DNA from 4 places in the Pseudoalteromonas sp. MTN2-4 genome. Region 4 is predicted to be linked to each of the others. Evidence: predicted binding sites of a transcription regulator. Region 4 holds the regulator's gene; each other region holds the start of a gene.
The links. Region 4 encodes ArgR, which controls arginine synthesis, uptake and breakdown. Its sites were predicted from a motif close to ANTGAATANNTATTCANT; they were not measured.

Region 1: argC (N-acetyl-gamma-glutamyl-phosphate reductase) is a predicted target of ArgR. The motif match lies at 876-893, and genes of this name have one in related genera.
Region 2: ACGHEH_RS06860 (OadG family transporter subunit) is a predicted target of ArgR. The motif match lies at 1,083-1,100, and genes of this name have one in related genera.
Region 3: gltB (glutamate synthase large subunit) is a predicted target of ArgR. The motif match lies at 1,493-1,510, and genes of this name have one in related genera.

The regions. Positions count from the first base shown of each region.
Region 1 covers NZ_BTGK01000010.1:120,705-122,916, reverse strand. The annotation lists gene argC (N-acetyl-gamma-glutamyl-phosphate reductase) at 1-761, opposite strand, end outside; gene argE (acetylornithine deacetylase) at 948-2,099, shown strand; gene ACGHEH_RS18735 (hypothetical protein) at 2,145-2,212, opposite strand, start outside.
Region 2 covers NZ_BTGK01000002.1:420,702-422,913, forward strand. The annotation lists gene oadA (sodium-extruding oxaloacetate decarboxylase subunit alpha) at 1-785, opposite strand, end outside; gene ACGHEH_RS06860 (OadG family transporter subunit) at 800-1,036, opposite strand; gene ACGHEH_RS06865 (YcxB family protein) at 1,478-1,951, shown strand; gene csrA (carbon storage regulator CsrA) at 1,982-2,173, opposite strand.
Region 3 covers NZ_BTGK01000001.1:75,280-77,491, forward strand. The annotation lists gene gltB (glutamate synthase large subunit) at 1-1,392, opposite strand, end outside; gene ruvB (Holliday junction branch migration DNA helicase RuvB) at 2,178-2,212, opposite strand, start outside.
Region 4 covers NZ_BTGK01000001.1:934,278-936,489, reverse strand. The annotation lists gene ACGHEH_RS04440 (ABC transporter ATP-binding protein) at 1-7, shown strand, start outside; gene ACGHEH_RS04435 (Dyp-type peroxidase) at 35-952, shown strand; gene argR (transcriptional regulator ArgR) at 949-1,416, opposite strand; gene mdh (malate dehydrogenase) at 1,714-2,212, shown strand, end outside.

The DNA of each region.
Region 1 (2,212 bases), on a different contig from region 4:
TACTCACTCACGCCCGGCTTCAACTTCACATAAATGGTTTCGAGAATACCACGAGCAAAATTACCTAAATGCGGAGTAAATAATACTGAGTGACCAAGATACTGTGAGATTTCCGGCGTATGTCTGTGATTGAATAACCCATAAGGTGCAAGAGACACTTCACAAAACTGGGTACCTATATTAGCTTTACGACCCGCGCCGGTGACGCCCGATACCGCGTTAACAATGATGGTATCGTCGGCAAGTAAATCTGCTTGTTTAAGTGGTTTTAAACCATTTAACGCAGCAGTCGGGTAACAACCAGCGACGGCAACCAGTTGCGCCTGTGAAATGGCCTTTGCATTCCACTCCGCCAAGCCATATTCAGCTTGTGCAAGCCAGGTTGGTGATTGGTGCGTAAAACCATAAAAACTGTCGTAATCTTGAGGGTTTTTAAGTCTAAAACCGCCTGATAAATCAAATACCTTTTTGCCCATGGCTAAAAACTTAGGGGCAAGTTCTACACTCACTTTGTGATCTGTACACAGGCACACAAAGTCTGCATTGGTTTCGATATCAATAAAGGCTTGTTCATTAAGAGGTAAAAGAAGCGTGTCGAGCAAAGAGGCATGTTCTGGATACAAGTCACTCAGTAGTTTTCCTTTGTCTAAACTTTGCTCAGACACAAAACATCCAGCAAGGGAGAAGTTGGGATGTTTGGCAATTAAACTGGCTAATTCAGCGCCGCTATAGCCGCTAGCGCCAATAATGGTTACATTCAACATAGTAAAAAAATCTCTAAAATTTGGTTCCGTTTCGTGCCCTCTGGGCATTATTTAAAAAGTGTTGAATGTATGTCGTCGCATCTTAGCCCCTAACGATATTTATGCTCAAAAAGTGAATTGATATTCATACTAAACACATATAAATTATTATGCAAACATTTTGAATAAATATTTTGGACTGATATGACCACTCCCGCTTTTATTAATATGTACCAGCAGCTTATCGCCGAGCCTTCTATTAGTGCACTCGATCCACAGCTCAATATGAGCAATTACTCCACCATAGAATTATTAGCAACCTGGTGTGAAAATTTAGGCTTTCAGGTTGAGATTACAGAACTTGAAAGCGCGCCGGGTAAATTTAACTTACTGGCCAAACGTGGCGAAGGTGAAGGCGGTTTGATGTTAGCTGGGCATACAGACACTGTACCTTTTGATGACAGTCGCTGGAGTTATGATCCGTTTAAACTTAGTGAAGTCGACAATAAACTATTTGGTCTGGGTTCGATTGATATGAAAGGATTTTTTGCATTTGTGATTGAAGCCATTAAGCAACTTGATGCACAAGATGCGAAACAAGCTAAACCTATTATGATCCTCGCCACCGCAGATGAAGAAACCACCATGGCAGGCGCACAAGAAGTAGCAAAACATCAAAACTTAAAACCTGAGTTCTGTGTTATTGGTGAACCGACGGACATGGTGCCAGTATTCACCCATAAAGGACACATGAGTACCGCTATTCGTGTGACCGGTAAATCGGGTCATAGCTCTGATCCTGCACGCGGTTTAAATGCCATTGAAGTGATGCATAAGATTATTGCAAAGCTGTTGCAACTAAAAGACATTTTAAGGAATAAATATTCAATTGAGCATTTTGCAATACCCTACCCCACTCTAAATCTAGGGCATATTCATGGAGGAGATAATGCTAATCGTATCTGTGGCTGCTGTGAGTTGCACTTAGACATTCGTCCATTACCTGGGCTGAGTATTCAAGAGCTGCAATTATTATTGCTAGAAGCGGTTAAACCCATTAATGATGAATACCCAAATAGTGTTGCAGTTATCGACTTACACGATCCTATTCCGGCCTTTACTGGCACAACCGACAGCGCCTTGGTAAAACTCGCTGAAGCGGTTTCTGGGGAACAAGCCATTGCTGTGAACTACTGCACCGAAGCACCATTCTTACAACAACTCGGCTGCGAAACGATTGTTATGGGTCCAGGCTCTATCGAACAAGCCCACCAGCCTGATGAGTTTTTAGCAATGGAGAAAATCAAACCATCGCAAGAGAAGATCACACAGTTAATTCATAAATTATGTTTTTAAAACTAAAAAGCCACCGAAAGGTGGCTTTTAACATCAGATGCTCAATTAAATGTCACAAGGAATTGATTTGCAAATCTCAACACTCATTGTGTAAGTTGTTGGTCTCTGGCAAA
Region 2 (2,212 bases), on a different contig from region 4:
TCACCAAGGTTTAAACCTGTATCACGTGCTGTGCCTTCGGTAATTGCCACCATAGTCTCTGTGGCACTATGACCATAAGTCATACTCATAGACGAAATAGCGGTATCAAGCATATCAATACCCGCATCGATTGCTTTTTGGTATGTCGCTGTACTTAAACCCGTTGTCGCGTGACACTGCATGGCAATTGGCACTGACACGGTATTTTTAAGTTCAGTGATCAGTTCTTCTGCATCATAAGGCTTTAATAAGCCAGCCATATCTTTAATACAGATTGAATGACAGCCCATGGCTTCTAGTTTTTTCGCCTGTTCTAGCCACATGTCTAAAGTGTGAACCGGACTCACAGTATAAGAAATGGTACCTTGCGCATGCGCTCCGACTTTAATCGCGGCTTTAATCGCTGTTTCGAGGTTTCGGACATCATTCATGGCATCGAAAATACGGAAAACATCAACGCCATTATGATGTGCACGTTCTACAAATTTTTCGACCACGTCATCGGCATAATGGCGATAACCTAGTAAGTTTTGACCACGTAAAAGCATCTGCTGCTTGGTATTTGGCATGGCTTCTTTTAAAGCGCGAATGCGATGCCAAGGATCTTCGCCCAAATAACGGATACAAGAATCAAAGGTTGCACCACCCCAAGATTCAACAGACCAATAACCGGCTTTATCTAGTTTCTCTGCGATTGGTAGCATATCTTCTAGGCGCATTCGCGTAGCAAGCAATGATTGGTGTGCGTCTCTTAAAACCAATTCAGTTAATTTTAACTTTGACATAGTGGACCCCTTTATTATTTTGATCTGTACTGAGCGATAGCTGCACTGATTGCAGCAATGTGCGCGTTAGATACGCCTGTTGATGCTGGGCGTTTAGTAGGTTGACGTTGTGGCTTTGCTGGTTCATCACCACCTGCGATAAGTGATAACTTGCTTACAGCAAAAATTAAGATAGATAAGAAGGCAAAAACCCCAACCATGCCGGTAAGCATTAAGCTGGCTGCCTCTAGCAACAATGCGCCTATATCCATGTTCTCCCCCTTTTTCACAACGCGCCTTGCGTCATTAATCATTTTTTATAAATATTTATTCAACATCATAACAAACGAGCTCAACTTGTAAACAATATTGTAAATTGGTAATACCAATATTAAAAGTTAAACAATAGCAACAACTTAACTGTAAAATACTGATTAAACGAATGAATTACTGAGATAAATATGAAAAATATTCAAAATAGCGCAGGTTTATTTAAATACTTTTAAATAAAAGTGATAAATAGGTTACATAGATAAGTTTTAAAAACGGAAACAAAAAATGGTAAGACCAAGAAGCCACTAAACAAAATACCGTTATGACTGAATAAAAAATGTATACTCATACTTAATGCAAGTCGCATTAAAAAATTTCAAATACGCATACACCATTCTTTTTTGATAAAATTGGCAGCAAATAAAGATTAATGAGTTGCTATGTATAAACACGAATTTACCCTTGATAAGCCTTACTATCAGGAGTGCTTTGATGAGTCCGAAAAATTTGGCAAAGCTAACAAACCTAAATATGCGTTAGTCGGTTTTCTAACCCTGCTCGGTTTAGTGTCTATTTATGGTTTAGAGAATGGCTACCTGGGGAATTTCTTAATCATTTTGGCAGTCATTGAATGCATTTCATATTACTATCGCCGTCCTTGGTGGGTTGCCAGACAGATGATCAGCAGAGCAAGTGGCTCCAATGTGATTGTTGAGATTGACGAAGAAAAAATTAAAGCAGCTAACCCATATAAATCGTTTGTATTTAATTGGCAAGACATCACCAAAGTTATAAAAACAGACAGAGGTCTACTGATCTATTCACTAAGAGGTGCACAATATTTATCTTTAAGTGCATTGGATGACGAGACGGTTGACTTTATCTTAGCGCAAAAAAAAGCCACTAATGAATAGTGGCTCCTTAAATTATTCGCTAAAAGCTGATCAGATGTTACCTGTTGCAGGACCAGACTTTTCAGCCTGAATTCGCATGTAAATCTCTTCACGGTGAACTGAAACATCTTTAGGTGCATTAACACCAATACGTACCTGGTTACCTTTAACACCTAGTACAGTTACAGTTACTTCATCACCAATCATTAGGGTTTCACCCACTCGACGAGTTAGTATTAGCATTCTATTGCTCCTGTTATTCCAAAAATTAGAAGATTCCGC
Region 3 (2,212 bases), 860 kb from region 4:
GCTGTATCCGAATAGCTTTTGATAAGTCAGCAATAATTCATCGTCAAAATCGCGTACACCCGCATCCTCTTCCGATAAATCTTCAAAAGGCGTAAGACGTTTTACATTTTGCTCAAGCCAAGTTTTGTAAGGATGACGTGATTTTAAGTCTTGATCGATTTCATCAGACTGCCAAATCTTACCATGAAGGGTATCGATGACCAGTAATTCTCCTGGGCCAACACGGCCTTTTTCAACCACTTCATCGGCTGTGTAATCCCAAATACCGACTTCAGATGCAAGCGTGATAAACCCATCTTGGGTGATCACGTAACGCGCTGGACGTAGACCATTTCTGTCTAGGTTACATGCCGCAAATCGACCATCTGACATGACGATACCTGCGGGGCCATCCCAAGGTTCCATATGCATAGAGTTAAAATCGTAGAAGGCACGTAAATCATCGTCCATAGCTCGGTTTTTTTGCCATGCAGGCGGCACAAGCATGCGCATAGCACGGAAAATATCCATACCTCCGGCAAGGAATAATTCAAGAATGTTATCTAGGCTTGATGAATCTGAACCTTCTTCATTTACAAATGGCGCGGCCGTTTGTAAATCAGGTAACAATGGTGAAGAAAACTTATAAGCACGCGCTCTCGCCCACTGGCGGTTACCAGCAATAGTATTTATCTCACCATTGTGCGCCAAATATCTAAATGGCTGAGCTAACGGCCATCGTGGCTGCGTGTTCGTAGAAAAGCGTTGGTGGAAAACACAGATAGCACTTTTCATGCGCATATCTGCCAAATCTAAATAAAAGTTTGGTAGGTCCACTGGCATCATAAGGCCTTTGTAAACCGTTACCAGGCCTGAAAGACTCGAAATATAAAACTGGTCGTCTTCAACTAAGCGCTGCTCAATACGACGTCTTGCGATATACAAGCGACGCTCTAGATCTTTTGGACGCCAGCCTTCAGGTGCTGATACAAACACCTGCTCAAATTTAGGTAGTTGCTTTAGCGCAATTGGTCCCAACATATTCGGTTCCGTTGGCACGACTCGCCAGCCAACGAGTGTTAACGTTTCTTTTTCTAATTCTTCGTTAATCACTTTTCGGGCTTGAGATGCAAGCGTTTCGTCCGCATTCAAAAACAACATACCGACAGCGTAATTTTTACCTAAGTGCCAACCGTTTTCAGTGGCAATGGCTCGAAAGAAGCTGTCAGGTTTTTGCAGTAATAAACCACAGCCATCACCTGTTTTACCATCTGATGCAATACCACCACGGTGTTGCATTCGGTCTAACCCTGTAATTGCATTGCGGATCAGTTTATGACTTGCTTGCCCGTTTATCTGAGCAATTAAACCAAAACCACAATTATCTTTTTCTAACTTAGAGTCATATAGCATGCACCCCTCCCCCTGCTACATCTATGGCCGGAAATGAACAAGACGATTGTTCCGACAGATATTCAAAACTAGCTTTGTTTTAAAATGGAGTCAACAAAATTATGAATAGATATTCACTAACTTGAATATTTCTCATTGGTCTGACAAATTCACCAAAAAAGTAAAAAACAACAGAAATGTTAAATTATGACAAACAAAAAACAAATGACACCGGTAACATTTTAAAGAATATTTAATAAAGGTTGCGTTAAGTCACTTAAATCACCACCTTTACGTTTACGTAAACTGAAAATCAACAGAATAAATATTCACAATAAGCAGCATTAATAGATGTTTATGAAAAGGAAAATATTTGCTGGTGAAACTGAATCTAATCGGGCTTTATATTGCTAACTGATTAAAGCATTTGAACATGAGAAAAGAATAAATAACGGAAATAAGATCAAGACTTATAATATAAGCATGAACTACTAATGAATGCATAACTGTAAATGCCGATCAAAGCTAAGAGGTGATATTTTTTAGAGAAATGTATGAAATATCTATTATAGGCGCCTGTTCCTTAGAATATTTCAAAAAATTAGTACCAGTTTTAGGCAAACCAAATAAGATTTAAACACTTTAGTAAAGTTAATTAGAGAAGAGTCAGAGCCTTCTGTTCATGCAGTTTGGTCCCATAAAAATGTTGAACACCCAGACTATCCGACTCCTGCAGAATTAAGGTAACTATCAAAGCGAAGTGATACGAAATCAAGCTCTCTACTTCGCCATGACAATGTGAATTATTAATCCTGCTTTGGTGCCAAATCAAAATGCAGGT
Region 4 (2,212 bases):
TTCATAGTCATTACTTATTATAACTTGGGGTGCCATGGCTCAGCCGCAGTCAGGAGTGTGTGCAGAGGCAAATCTGCATGGACTACATTTGTTTTTTAATGTACTGGATGGTCAAGATGAAGCCGTTAGAGCAGCATTAGGGCAATGTGAACGCTTACAGTCAGAGTTGAGCGACCGTTTCTCTGAGTCTATGGTATCTAGCTTTGTGGCCATTGGGGCACAATACTGGCCGCATATATATCCTGAATGTATTCCTAAAGAGTTAAAAAGCTTTCCGCATATTCGCTCTCACGAGCACCTAATGCACACTCAACCATTTGATTTGTTGTATGTGATCCGATCTGACAGAGAAGATGTGAATCATCTATTTGCTCAAAGTGTCAGGCATATGTTGGCAGGCAAAGTAGAATTGGTTGCACATATCCGCACTTTTCGTTTTTTAGATGGCAGAGACTTTAACGGCTTTATTTATGGCGCTAATACGCCTCATGGACGTTTTAAGCGTCAAGTGGCTTTAGTTCATGATCCTGAAAGCTTTGAAGACCAAGGTAGCTACATTCATGTGCAGCGAGTGAAGTTTGATCTAAACCGTTGGCAACAACTAAGTCTGAATGACCAAGAAGCTATTATGGGGCGCTCTCGTTTAGAAAATAAAAAGCTAGAGGTTCCTTTGTCTAATAATCACGCAGCTCTATCTGAGCTTAACAATGCAGACAACTTACCACTGTTGCTTGAGCAAAGTATGCCGTTCGGAGATGTGTTTGAGCAAGGCTCTTTATGGGTGAGTTGTGCCGCAAAGGGCAGTGCTTTTGAGAAGTTGTTAGCGACACGAGTAGGAAATGAACAACACTACGATGCGTGGCTAGATTATTGTCAGGCCGATATGGGGGCTGCGTTTTTTGCGCCATCTGTGCAGTTTCTGCAAAATATGGCGCAATTAGGTGAAAGTTAAACGTTGTCGAACAAGGTTTTTACTTTCTCAAGTGTTACATCTATCTCAGAGATTTTAGCTGGTGCAATAAAAATAGTATCGTCACCGGCAATGGTACCTAATACGCCATCAGCAGTACCTAGAGAGTCTAGTAAGCGAGCAATCAGTTGAGCTGCACCTGGGCTGGTACGGATGATGATCATCATTTCATTGTGCATGATATCAATCACTAATTGTCTTAATGGGCTTTTTGCCGTTGGTACGCCCATTTCTGCCGGTAAGCAGTAAACCATTTCTTGTTTTGCGTTACGAGTTCTTACCGCACCAAACTTACTTAGCATACGTGACACTTTACTTTGACTTACATTATCAAAGCCTTGATCTTTCAGGGCATCGACAATTTCACCCTGCGAGCCAAAGTTTTCTTCTTTTAATAGTGCTTTGAATGCCTTTATCAGCGCTTCTTGCTTCTCGTTTGCTTGCATAATTGAACTCGTTTATTAAATATTACTTAGATTTTACACAATTCTGAATCCAGACCCAACTTTGCAATTAAAAAACAAAGTGAATTGATTGCAAGATTTGCTTAAGTGGTAAGGCATTTTTAGAAACACAGGAATGAATATTTTGAAGTGTAAAGCGAGCTTGCACGCTGAAAGCAATATTTTACAACTATAGTCGAAAAAAACCTTAAAATAGCGTCGATAAATTTGTTTTTACCTGCACTTTTCATTATCTTTACAGCACACACAATTCCACCTTCAAATTATGGAGAATTCCACATGAAAGTTGCTGTATTAGGTGCCGCTGGCGGTATCGGTCAAGCTCTATCTTTACTTCTTAAAAATGGCCTTCCTGCAGGTTCTGAGCTATCTCTATACGACGTAGCGCCAGTTGTTCCTGGTGTTGCTGTAGACCTATCTCACATCCCAACTGCAGTTAAAGTTGCAGGTTTTGGTGCAGATGATCTTGACGCAGCGCTAGCGGGTGCTGACATTGTTCTTATCCCAGCTGGTATGCCTCGTAAGCCAGGTATGGACCGTGCTGACCTTTTCAATGTTAATGCTGGTATCATCAAGACACTTGCTGAAGGTATCGTACGTAACTGTCCTAAAGCACTAGTTGGTGTTATCACTAACCCAGTAAACGGCACTGTACCAATCGTTGCTGAAGTATTCAAAAAAGCGGGTACTTATGAAGCATCACGTGTATTCGGTGTAACAACTCTAGACGTTATCCGTTCAGAAGCATTCGTTGCTGAACTGAAAGGTGTTGACGTAT